Oceanispirochaeta sp. M1: one gene and its partner. The protein of the gene in region 2 binds, or shares a complex with, the protein of the main gene of each other region. Links are inferred from orthologs where the notes say so. Each region holds a gene or a part of one and is shown on either strand. Other genes may lie near its edges.

What was found.
Region 1: the proteins of trxA (region 2) and DV872_RS06110 are in contact, whole or in part, in an NMR structure (PDB 2IPA), measured with the Bacillus subtilis proteins. The link is inferred for Oceanispirochaeta sp. M1 from one-to-one orthologs.

The regions. Positions count from the first base shown.
Region 1 is NZ_QQPQ01000007.1:20,341-25,523, forward strand. Bases 1-2,695 are described here. They hold DV872_RS06110 (arsenate reductase ArsC), read left to right. Parts: upstream 1-987; coding sequence 988-1,404; downstream 1,405-2,695. Other genes in these bases: DV872_RS06100 (FHA domain-containing protein), read left to right, coding at 1-223; DV872_RS06105 (GntR family transcriptional regulator), read left to right, coding at 235-972; DV872_RS06115 (hypothetical protein), read right to left, coding at 1,399-2,695. In the rest of the region: more of DV872_RS06115, read right to left, coding at 2,696-4,074; DV872_RS06120 (hypothetical protein), read left to right, coding at 4,215-5,060; DV872_RS06125 (hypothetical protein), read right to left, coding at 5,159-5,183. UniProt on the Bacillus subtilis protein: Catalyzes the reduction of arsenate [As(V)] to arsenite [As(III)]. In vitro, can dephosphorylate para-nitrophenyl phosphate (pNPP).
Region 2 is NZ_QQPQ01000002.1:175,052-182,777, reverse strand. The notes cover bases 1-2,751. They hold trxA (thioredoxin), read left to right. Parts: upstream 1-1,091; coding sequence 1,092-1,412; downstream 1,413-2,751. Other genes in these bases: DV872_RS01960 (vWA domain-containing protein), read left to right, coding at 2,587-2,751; DV872_RS01965 (Ig-like domain-containing protein), read right to left, coding at 1,433-2,473; DV872_RS01975 (hypothetical protein), read left to right, coding at 229-987; DV872_RS01980 (AraC family transcriptional regulator), read left to right, coding at 1-19. Also shown: more of DV872_RS01960, read left to right, coding at 2,752-3,711; DV872_RS01955 (hypothetical protein), read right to left, coding at 3,721-4,185; DV872_RS01950 (hypothetical protein), read right to left, coding at 4,291-4,638; DV872_RS01945 (DUF554 domain-containing protein), read left to right, coding at 4,773-5,477; DV872_RS01940 (glycogen/starch/alpha-glucan phosphorylase), read right to left, coding at 5,507-7,726. UniProt on the Bacillus subtilis protein: Participates in various redox reactions through the reversible oxidation of its active center dithiol to a disulfide and catalyzes dithiol-disulfide exchange reactions.

The DNA of each region.
Region 1 (5,183 bases), on a different replicon or contig from region 2:
TACCATCCGCCTCCAGGACCCGGAAGTAAGCAGTATCCATTGCAGGATTTCTGTCCCCGAAGAAAAAACCTTTATTCTGGAAGATATGGAATCAACAAACGGAACATTCCTCAATAAAAAACCGGTTACGAAACCGACTCAGATTTTTTACAGTGACAGGCTAGTTCTGGGAAAAACTGTTCTCCGCTTCTTTCTGGAAGAATCTCTAAGTGATTCGGTTTAGGAGAAAGATCAATGGCCACCGGAAAATTACCAATACTTGTACAACAGACCTATGAAGATATTAAAGAGATTATTGAACGGGGAGAAGTAGAGGCCTCGGGGCAGCTCCCTTCGGAGAATATTCTCTCGGCTCAGCACAATGTCAGCAGAGCAACCGTAAGAACAGCACTGGCCAGACTCGAATATGACGGCCTTATCGTAAGGGTTCATGGAAAAGGGACTTTTGTCCGTGAAAAAACACTTAATCTGGAAACCTCTCTTAATGAGAAATGGGATTTCATCCCCATGCTTGAAGAGAACGGAAGAAAGGTAAAGATTGAGCTTATTGGAATACACCAGCGTTCGGCAGGATCAGAAGATGCCCACCTTCTGAATGTCAGACCCAATACTGAGATTGTTGAACTTAAACGGCTTTATCTGGCTGATGGAGCCCCTGTTATTTATTCTCGGAATATCTTTCCAAGAAATGCTCTGAGAAAAGGTGCCGACCCTGTACTTATGAATTATCAGTGCACTGCTTATGAACTTTTCAATGACTACTTTAATGAGGAAGCAGATAGCAGCCTGACGGACCTTCTCCCTGTTCTTCCTGATGAACAGATTGCGGCCCATCTTAAAATTGAGAAGACAACCCCTATATTTCTCTTTAAGGATCTATTTTTAACACAAAATGAACATATCCTCCTTGCAGGTGAAAACTTTATGCATGAGAATCTATTAAAATTGCGTTTTCTTAGTAACCCTAAGTAAGACACAGGAGATTTCATGAAAAAGAATATACTATTTCTATGTACCGGAAATTCATGCCGGAGCCAGATGGCCGAAGGCTGGATGAGAGAATTACACAGTGATGAATATAATGTCTATTCTGCGGGTATCGAGACACACGGTCTGAATCCCGCTGCCGTTAAGGTCATGGCGGAAGCGGGTGTCGATATCAGCGGACACAAGAGTACCCTTGCCACAGATTATAAAGAGATTGATTTTGATGTGGTAATCACTGTCTGCGGACATGCCGATGAAAATTGTCCTGTCTACCTGGGCAGAACAAAAAAAATTCATCACGGATTTGATGATCCTCCCCGCCTGGCAAAGGACATCGAAGATGAAGAGAAGAAACTTGATCCCTTCAGAAGAGTCCGGGACGAAATAAGAGATTATCTGAAAGATTTTACCCTATAGAAATGATGCATTCATAAAGACCAGCTGAAAAGCCGGTCTTTTTTCATCCAGCAGCCAGAGAAAACGAAAACCGAGATTAAATTCTCCCTGCTCCTGATTGGCTGCAGTCATATCAAGAGTAAGTTCTGTTCCAACGGATCTGTAATTCTGATCATCCCCGGCCAGATCTCCCTGAATCAGATAATCATAAAACAGATTCCCCCTGATCCTTTTGATATAGAGAAATGAACCTGCTGCGGCATCAGGATAGGCTATGGGAAAATCATAGTCTCCTGATACTTTCAGAGTTCGATATGCGACAGAGGAATCATAGCCCCTTGCAAAGGGGAAACGCAGAGAATAATTACCGCTCTGCTGTTCAAATGCCGCTCCGAAACTGAAACCTGCATTCCGGAAAAATCCAGGAGTATAGAGAATAGAATGAGTATAGTACTGATAAAACTCTGAAGGATCCGCAGGATTCATACTGCTGCCGCAGCGCTCATACACCCCCCACTTAGGTTTAATGGAACGGTAACTCCCCGGCAGGACGGCATATGCAATCAATCCGGTATTCACTGGAAAATAGTGGGCAGTCTCCTCTCCTTCAAGAGGAAGATAAGCTCTGATTCCAGCACTTACAGCAGGATTAAGATAAACGTCCCAGAGTTCTCTGCTCAGGTTCATGGGAAAGGAGAACATCATTCTGCTATATACATCAAACAGTTCGACTCCTGAGAGAACTCTGTAGTCCGCCGAATTTCTCAAACTTATAACAGGATAGAATCTCTGCCAGTCCATATCTAAAAAAGCGCCCCAGGTTTGCTCATTAATATCGTATTCCCCTCCTACAGACCAGTTGAAGGTTCCCATTATATTGGCAGACTGTAAATTGAAACGGAGGCCCGTCAGGGTTTCAAGGTTGGGAGAAATTCCCCAGCTGTGTATATTGAAAGCTGAGGCAAAAAGAGAATAGTCCTCAATCTCATCTTTACTGCTGTCATCTGCTGCAGAGTGAACCGACCAATCTCCCTCTCTTAGATACGGAAAGCTGCTCTCAGAATCTTCAACAGTCTTATCAAAGGGAATCCAGTTCTCAGGATTCAGCTCCAGGGCCACTGGAACAGATCCGTTTATTCCCCGGGTATCGGAGTAATAGAGTATATCCCCCCCTCTTTCAACATAGGGAAACCCTACGCCGAAAGCTCTGGAAGTCAGCTGATATTCCTCACTGCTCTCCAGATCCAGAGCCATGATATTTTCAAGCCCCCCGGCGTTGGATGCATATATAAGGTAGTTCCTCCAGGAACAGAGACGCTTAACCGTTTCATGGCTGTAATCTTTCTGAACATTGAATTCGCCACTCTCCAGATCCAGGGAGATGATGGCCCTTCCTTTTTCATTCTGCTGCAGGAAATAGAGAGTCTCTTCATCTTCTGACCAGGCAGGATAGGAGGGAAAACCCTCTTCGGGGACTTTATACTCCTTCAGGATTTCTCCATCTGACGGATTCAGAATACGGATGGAGCCCTCTCTTCTCCGGCTCCAGTAGACAGCAGCCAGACTCTCTCCTCCCGGAGAAAAGGCCGGAAAGAGTGTTCGGCTCTTTTTTGTCAGATACTTTTTCTTTCCAGTCTCCAGATCGTAACTGATCAGATCAGACCAGTTCAGAGATTCATACAGCATTGAAGGTCTGTTATAGGTCCAGATAATCTGCCTGCCGTTACTGCTCGCTCCCGCAAAGGGCTGGAGCCTCCGGATAGACTGCTCTTCCCCATCCTGAATTCTTAAGAGTTCAGACGGTTCAGCCAGAGAGTATTTACGAGCCAGTACTCCCCTTTCATCACTGAAGAGAACCTCATAGCGGCTGTAAATATTAGGAAGTTCATTCAGGAGGAGACTGTCCTCTCTCAGTTCAAGAGCATTAATTTCTTCTTCCCAGTTCTTCTTCAGATCCTCCATCATATCCAGAAAAAGACGAGACCAGGATTTACCGCTAACCTTCTTTGCACCCAGATAGAGCCCGAAGGCAGGGAGGGGGATGGCAGCTGTTGTCTTCAGGATTCTGTTCCAGCTCTCCTCTCCATATTCACGGCGGATATAACTGGTCATAAAATATCCGAAACTGTATCGGTTGGGATAATATATTTGATATGAACGGTTCACAAACTGCTGGTAAGAGTAATCACCCTCCAGACTCATCACCTTAAGCTGCTCATAAAATGCGGGATCACGCCCTCTACCGCCATCGGAGTATATGGTTTCTGCAGAAACAGCATCTCCTTCCAGAAACCAGCGTGGGATAGATAGATGGATTCCTCCGGTCTGAGCCAGTTCTCCCCCGATATAATAAAGGAAGCGGATAAATCTCATATTCATGGAATCCATCTGTACCATATGCCTTGTTTCATGAAGTCCAAGAAGATCATACCAGTCCAGTGTTGAGAGACCTTCCGCCGCAGGAGTTCCATACCAGACCCCTTTTCTGGGCGGCATGGCGACATAACCGTTACTGACCATTCCTGAATTTGTCAGAATAAGGGGCCAGCGGGTCTGTTTTCCACTGCTGAAATCCAGGCTCTCTCTCTTGTAAACTTCATCGATTTTTTCAGCCAGAACCAACGCTGTTTCACTCAGTTCTTCCGGAAAAATGAGGAGAATGTGTTCTTTTTCGATTTTTTGCCAGTTCACTCCGGGGGAGTATTGTGCGGAAAGAGGAAGGATGAAGATGAGAAAAAGAACCGGTACTTGGATTAATCTTTTTAAAGGCATTATAATCATCCTCATTAAGCGGACACTTTAAGATCTCTTCACCATTATGGAGTAAAGATATGATAAAATCAAAAGTAACCGCCCTTGATCACAAGGAAATAAAAAACAAAGGTATTCAGATGAAAAAAATTTTATTGCTTTCCCTTGCAACCTTCTTTCTTGCAGGCAGCCTTTTTGCCGAAACAACAAAGACCATTATAATTGAGAATTTTCTCGAAGAGACAGTCTACTATCTCTATCTATCTCCCGTTGATGAAAGGGAATGGGGAGAAGACAGACTTGGTGATGATCTCTTTGATATGGGCAGCACTATAGAAATCGAGATTACTTATGATGAATCTCAACCCATATATGACCTGATGGCGGAAGATGAGATGGAACAATCATACCGCATTGAAGAGATAAATCTGAATGAGACAAATTTCATTTCAATAAGCCCTGAATCTTTCCTTCCCTTCGGAGGACGAAATCCTGTGGTCAGAGAGATGACATTCAGCAATGAAACAGGGGAGGATATCTACTATCTCTATGTTTCTTCCAGAGATTCCATGTACTGGGGAGAAGACCTTCTTGGTGATGAAGTATTGGAAAACGGCGCGACCATAAGCATCACGATTCCAATTGATGAAGATTATCCTGATAACGACATACTTGCAGAAGGTGAAACCGGTTCATCATATGAACTGATGGACTTTAATATGCTTGAAGAAGATTTTTTCAGTATAACGTCTGATGATTTGAGTCAGTCCGGTGATGATTACAGTGACTATGACGACTATGATTATGATGATTACGATAATTCAAATGGTAATGACGAGTATCTTCAGGGGTATAAAGACGGATTTACAGATGCATGGAAGGAAGCATACAGCCAGGGATTTCAGGCTGCCATGGAACAGAACTGATTTATATAAAATAGTGATATATGATCCTCTTCTCAGGGGATCATTTTTTTGATATGAATCATATTGCATTCAGACCAGTTCACACACCAATGTTTCCCCTAGCTCAGTTTTGCCAGTCTTCTG
Region 2 (7,726 bases):
AGAGTTCCGGGAGGAATAATGGTAGTTTTCTGTATTGATGATAAGCCATATAATAATATACTACTTTTTATTTTATGCTCTTTCATAATACTACAATAATTTTATTTGTGAAGCTGTATGATTATTAATATTAAACATAATGGTTTTACTCTGAAACCCACAGCTAAAGTAGTCTTTGATCCCGACTCTTAATTGACCAGAACTGTAAAAAGACTGATACTGTAATTGATGTTTAAACGCAAAAAAAGCGACAAGCTGAGTGACAAGGAAATTCAGGACGCTCTTGTCAGAATTCGAAAAACCTATGATGACTACATTATAAGTTATATGACCCCCATTGATGAAAAAACCGGATTTGAGGACAGGTATATAACTGCTCTTCATGCCCGGGTTAATCTTACCCGTTTTATTAAAGATGAAATCGAACATCTGCAGGCTCTTATCAAAGGCAGAAAAGATGAAGCAAGCCGTAAGAAAGTCAGTGCCGCTAAACCGGCTTCAACCAATAAAAAAGGCTTTGCCGATCAGATAATGGAAGAACTTGAAAGGAAGATAGAGTCCTATCCTGAGATTGAAATAAATGATGATGCTTCGGTGGAAGTAAAGAAACTTTACGGAGCTCTTAATGAGCTGGATAAGAATCACTGGAGAACCCTTTCCAAGTTTATCCGAAAGGTACATTCCTCAACTGTCAGCTATAATCTTGAAAATCGGCTTCTGCGAATGACCACAGTGGGTGGGGATCATGTACCTCCGGAGCTGGATCGTTATCTCTTTCTGTTACAGCAGAAGGGTAAGTATTCGTCAGAACTCTTCCGTGAGGCTCAGGAATGCATCAAAAGAGCCTCTTTTTTCCTTCATGAACTCAGACATATACTACTTGAGTGCCAGGATCGCGGATTAATGGACGAAAGTGTTGAAATTGCGTTCAATTATGTTGAAAATATAATAAGTGATTTCAGACTGAAAGACTTGAAGAGATTCTGAGTAAAATCAAAATACGAATCAAAGTCTCAGATACAATATTATGGAATCATAACTATTTAAAAATACTTCGAGCTGAAAAGGCCAGGTATTAAGGAGATAATTATATGTCAGAAGTAATCCTTACGGATGAAACATTTGAGCAGGAAGTATTGAAGTCTGATGTTCCCGTCCTGATCGACTTTTGGGCCGAGTGGTGTGTACCTTGTAAAATGCTAGGTCCCCTAATCGCCGAAGTTGCTGAAGAATATGCCGGTAAAATCAAGGTGTGCAAAGCAAATGTAGATGATGCCCCTGAATCGTCCGGTAGATATAATATTCAGAGTATTCCCACTCTTATGGTTTTTAATAAGGGTGAAGTTGTAAAACAGAATGTCGGTGTAATCCCCCGGGATGCCATCGAAGAGATGTTCAAGGATCTGGTCTGATTCAAATTCTCGTCCTGTTCTCAGGGCGGGATTACATATATCTCATCTGAGTTGGCTGATCCGAAGCTCTTCCCGCCCGTAGGGACTGTATGCCAGTCTTCCTTCCTGTCAGAATCTACAGAATTACTACTCCTGCATAATGATCTTGTTCCCGTTGTATAGTGAGAGGCTATGGCTTCTTCGGGAGGAATCAGTTCAGAACTGAATATCCAGAACCCCCCTTCATAAAGATCAGCCGCAGCATCAAATGTCCTGCTGGTCCACCCAAGAGTATCATCTTCAAGATCCGAGCTTCTCTCAGAATAGATAACTCCGTCCTGTAGTATCCCCTCGGGAGCATTATAGATGCTGATAATCCCGTTGGCCCCTGAGAGTCCCGAGTCTTCGGGAAGCCAGATATCCCATGCCTCATCTGAACTAAGTTTTCCTGTGGACAGAGTCTTGTCATCTTTTTCAGAGATTTCATCGGCAGTGTACTCCCGGCGGCAGTGGATGATGAGATATTCACCGGTCTCCAGCTTGAGGGAAGGAAGGATATAGCGGTACTCATAATGTTGTTTTGTTCCGTAGTATAAACACATACCGGCGGTGTCTCCGGATTTGGTTGTATAAAGTTCAATACAGTCAGGATTGTTCCCTGAACCCTCAGGATTAAATTCATTTATCAACAGATCCGGGATATTCGGATTCCATCCCCAGAAGGGAAGAACAAAACGGCAGCTGTTTCCGCTGCTGTCTTCCACCGTCAGTGCCGCCCTGTACTGCTTTCCCGGAATTAGAGCCTTTTCCGGAAGAAGTACAATTGTATTTTCTTCAACTGTGCTGAGACCGGCCATGTCTCCTGTATCAAGGGTTATATTTTCATTTTCCGGATAAACAGCCTCATCAAATAGAATCCTGATTTCCGGACTTTCTGTGGGGCTGATTTCCAGAAGTCTCGGAGGAGAAAGGTCGGGTTCAGTCAGAATATCATCACTGTATTGAAGAGAGCAGCCTGCGAGAGAAATACAGATCAGAGGCACAGTGAGTTTCAGAACTTTTTTATATGGAATATTGAGCATATGGGGAGCCTCCTGCTGTCAATACTCTGAAAATTGAACTCCTGCTTCAAAATCTATAAAAACTCCTGAGAAAATCTCATCATGAAGGGCGAAAAAGGGCCGATAAATATAACATGAGAAAAGGTATAGCCATTTTTTTATTTATTACAACATGCATCCTCGTTCCGCTGAGTTCTCAGGAACTTTTAATTGAACCGGGAGATGTATATCTCGATATGGTGGAAGATGAGGGGTTTCATCTCTGGATAAAGCAGCGGGAGGGGATGAACTCTGTTCTTGTTACTGAATCCACTGCCGACCCTGAAAAGCAGAGAGACTCTTTTGCTCTGCGGCCTTATGAGTATAACGAGATTAACGGAGATGAACCCCGCATGCTTAACGGTGAGATTCTCCCCAATGACAGCGGTTATTACTACCTTATAGATTCTTCTCCCGTATATAACGAGATTCTGGGAGCCATGGCTTTTCAGATTTTTGTTCCTCTTCATCTCACATATGGTTATTCATGGAGCAGGGAAGGGCAGTTTGAACTGCGTCAGGGAACATGGCTGAATATAAGATCCTTCGAGATGCCCTATGCTGACTATTCTGGAGCCTATCAGGATAATCCCTTTGTTCTGTCCTCAAAGATAAAAGAGCTGCCTCCTCCTGTTATTGTGGCGGAAGTGGAAAAGGAACTTGAAGATATTATGGAAGAAGCTGCCATCATGACTGGCGGTGAATTTATCCGTGCTGAAGACGGTGATGAGGCTGTAGATAAAATCGGCAGGATAATCACCTCTGTAGAGGGCGGAACTATTAATGTGGTACTGGTTGTGGATACTACAGTCAGTATGAAAAACGATATCAACTTCATTCAGAAGAAGCTTGTTCCTCTGGTAAAAAGTCATATAGAAGGATTTGATTCCTTCAGAATCGGTATTGTTATGTACAGGGATTATAAAGAAGCATATCTGACTAAGGAGATACCTTTCCTTGAAGATCTTGATCAGGTGCAGTGGCAGCTTAACCGTATTACGGTTTCAGGGGGGCGAGATATCCCCGAAGCTGTCTATGAAGGTATATTCAGTGGGATTTCCAACTATGAATGGACTGGAGATCACCGGATTATTATCCAGATCGGAGACGCTCCTCCCCATGAGATTCCCATGGGAAGCATCACCAAGGAGATGGTATACTCTGCGGCAGCAGATCTTGGAATTTCAATTTATCCAATACTGCTCCCGTCAGAATACTGACTGAAGTACTTATCTGGAGCCTGGTCCGCTGCCCTGATCGGCGCTCGGTTTGCGGGCCGGGTATTTTTCCGGATCAATAGCCTCTTCAGGACGTCCTTCCAGACCTGCCAGAACCTTCTCTGCCAGCACTTTATAGCGGGGCGGGTAGAGAATTACGTAACTGCTGGTTTCATAACTGTCCAGAACCTTCCTCAGTCCCTGAATAGCCAGATCTTCGGCACCCAGCTTCTTATGAAGAATAGCTCTCTCATATTCAGCAGCAATCACTTTGGCATGGTTTTCCGGAAAACGGATTAGAAATACTTCGTAATAAAACAGGGCAGTACTGAGCTGCCCATCATCGATGGACTGCTGTGCCTGTTTGAAGAACATCTCTTCTGACCAGCCCTGGTTAACAGCTCTAGGTACGGACTGACAGGAAAGAGATAAGACCGTCATAATAAGAATAATTGTATAGATGGTATATTTTCGCATTAGATCCCTCATCAAAATATGGGGATCATAATACTCTACAGGAAGTGCATTTTCAAGTTCACAGCCATTTTCAGAGAAAGGTTTCTCGGAATCAGGCCTGTGATATCATGAATGGATATAAATTTCGTCTTTAATCGGCAGGGTTTTCTTGAGTTCTTTCAGAAAGGCTTTAGTATCTCCCATGGGTTCATAGAGGTCACAATCTTCAGTACTTCTGCGGGCTACGGTAAAGTATTTATAGAATTTTTCTTCCCCCAGCTTTTTTCTCCATTTCCCTGCATCGCAGCGTACACGCAATTGGTACTGATCGTTGTTTCCTGTACTGGATCTAATCAGTTTACAGTGCTTGCAGTTGGCGCAATAGATCTTATCTGCAGTATTTTCTCCTGCATGTTCGCTTACCGGTATTTCCGGATTGCTATGAGTTGGGCTGATGCTAGTATCTTTGTACATGAGATGTACACCTCCTGTTGTGCGCTGGTAATCGTTTATGCTGTTCTCTTTGATTGTCGGCTCAATTGGCCTTAAGTTTAAGAAAGAACTCATATTAGCTTTTCATTCTTTATTTGACGGGGTAGAATCACTCCATGATTGCAGCAGTAGTTAACGCCCTAGCCATATTAATCGGTGCTCTTATAGGCCTCCTTCTAAAAGGCAAAATCCATGATAAATATGAAAATGTTGTCTTTACAGCCCTGGGAGTTTTTACACTCCTTCTGGGTTTCACTATGGCACAGGAAAACTGTAATGCACTCTATATGGTTTTCTCCCTCGTTGTCGGCGGGCTTCTGGGAACCTGGATGGGGCTTGAAGATCTTGTTCTGAAGATGGGAGAGTGGCTTAAGAATAGACTCCCGGGAAAGATGGGGGAGGGGCAGTTTGCACTTGGCTTTCTGGATGCCACGGTTCTTTTCTGTGTAGGTGCCATGACAATTGTCGGTTCTTTCAAGGCCGGTATTGAAAAGGACTATTCTCTTATATTTCTTAAATCTGTCATGGACGGCTCTGTATCTGTTCTTCTGGCTGCTGTTATGGGATGGGGTGTGGCCTTCTCGGCTGTTTCTGTCCTGATTGTTCAGGGAGCTTTGACTATTCTTTCAACATGGGTGGCTCCTTATGTTGATGAATCCATGATTCATGCGGTTTCCGCCGTGGGTGGTTGTCTGATAATGATGATCGGAATCAACCTGCTCAAATTGAAAAAAATAAAGACGGCAAACTTTATACCTGCCATAGTGCTGATTATTCTGTTTCAGCTTGCAGATCCCTATATCGCCCAGTTCACTTCTTAAGAGAGCAGATCTTCAGGAATAATAGTTTTTTAGCGTGGTGTGAGCCGCCAGATCTCAGCAGCATATTCAGCGATGGTTCTATCGGATGAAAAAATTCCCGAAGCGGCTATATTCTGAAGACTCTTTCTATTCCATATCTTTTTATCGTCATACTGAAGTTCCGCATTACGGACAGCCCGGCTGTGCGATTCAATTTCGGGCAGTACCAAATAGGGGTCATGATTAAGCAGATTATCCAGAATAATTCTGAATGCTGAAGGGTCTCCCAGGATACCCTGATTCAGGGCATTTATGATTCTCTGTACAAATTCATTCCTTTCAAGGTAACTGCCGGGGTTGTATGTTTCTCTGCAGCTGACGGCTTCTTCAGTTTTCATGCCGAAGGGGAAGTTGTTCTCCTCTCCTGCCGCCCGAAATATCTCAATATTGGCACCGTCATGGGTTCCCAGGGTGAGAGCCCCATTCATCATGAATTTCATATTTCCTGTGCCCGAGGCTTCTTTTCCGGCTGTGGATATCTGCTGTGAAAGCTCGGAAGCCGGAAAGATCTTTTCTGCCATACTGACGGTGTATCCCGGAAGAAAATGGAGTGAAAGTCTGTCCCTGCAGAGGGGATCATTGTTTATAGTTTCAGAAAGACGTCCGCAGAAGTAGATAATTTCCTTGGCCATCACATAGCCCGGAGCCGCCTTGCCTCCCAGAAAGAACGTATGGGGAGTGCTCCCTGTAGGAATCCCGGCCTTTATATCTATATAGAGGGACAGTACTGTGAAAAGATTGAGAAGCTGTCTTTTATATTCGTGAATTCTTTTAACCTGGAAGTCAAAAAGAGAATCCGGCTGAACAATAAGACCCTTCTCTATTTTCAGCCATCGGGTAAAATCAGCCTTATTGGCGCTTTTTATCTCTGAAAGTCTCTGGAGAACCGAATCATCATCAAAACCCCTGAGTTTGGATAATTTTGAAGGATCTTTATGCCAGTCTGTGCCTATGAGTTCATTGATCAATGTGCTGAGTCTGGGATTGCACTGCATCAGCCATCGTCTGTGGGTTATTCCATTTGTCTTATTATTGAAGCGTTCGGGGTAGAGGGTGTACCAGTCTTTCAGGACGGTCTGTTTCAAGAGATCAGAATGGAGTACAGCTACTCCGTTTATAGAAAAGCTGCCGTGGGCTGCCAGTGCCGCCATGTGTACAGTATCGTTATTGATTATCCGAGGTGCATGAGGGGTCTCTTCCAGACGTCTTTGAATTTCTTCAAGAATCAGCATAATCCGCGGGAACAGATCTCTGATATATTTAACAGGCCATTTTTCAAGAGCCTCTTCCAGAACTGTATGATTGGTGTAGGCAAAGATCCTCTGGCAGATATTCCACGCTTCATCCCATGTTAGTCCCTCTCCATCCAGAAGCAGACGCATCAGTTCGGGGATGGCAAGTACGGGGTGGGTATCATTGAGCTGGATCACTGCTGTGTCTGGAAAATCATTCCATGAGTTTCCATGATTCTTTCGGTATGAAGCCATCATATCCTGTAATGATGCGGATACAAAAAAGTACTGCTGTTTTAATCGGAGTTTTTTCCCGCGTTCTCCCTGATCTCCCGGGTAGAGTACAGCTGTCAGGGAGGCAGCTTCATTGATTGAAGCCCATGCCTCAGAATGAAATTCCTTATTGAATCTGTCCAGATGGAATCCTTCCGGAGATTCCGCTTTCCATAGACGGAGGGGGTGTACACGGTCACTGTTTGTTGAGCTTACCGGATAATCAACGGGTATGGCTATGAATTCTCTTGCCGGTTTCAGGTGGAACTTCAGCTCTCCCCTATCTGTGCAGCTGATATCAACTGATCCCCCCAGGGGGATGGTGTAGCGGGTATTTCGGTCTTCTGTTCCCCAATGGTCATCGTTCTGCCAGTCATCGGCAAGTTCTATCTGTCTGTGATCTTTTATTTCCTGTCTGAAGAGACCGAAGCGATAGCATATTCCATATCCTGTCGCCGGCAGATCCAGATGTACAAGTGAATCCATAAAGCAGGAGGCAAGACGTCCGAGTCCACCATTACCAAGACCCGGGTCCGCTTCCTCTTCAAGTATCTGTGTCAGATCCAGATTGTGATCGGCAGCCATTCGGACTACTTCCTCCCTGATACCCAGGGCCAGAATATTCTGATTCAGAAGGCGGCCGGTCAGATACTCGGCAGAAAAATAATAGAGCCTTCTGACCTTGTCTTTATTATCCTGAAGAAG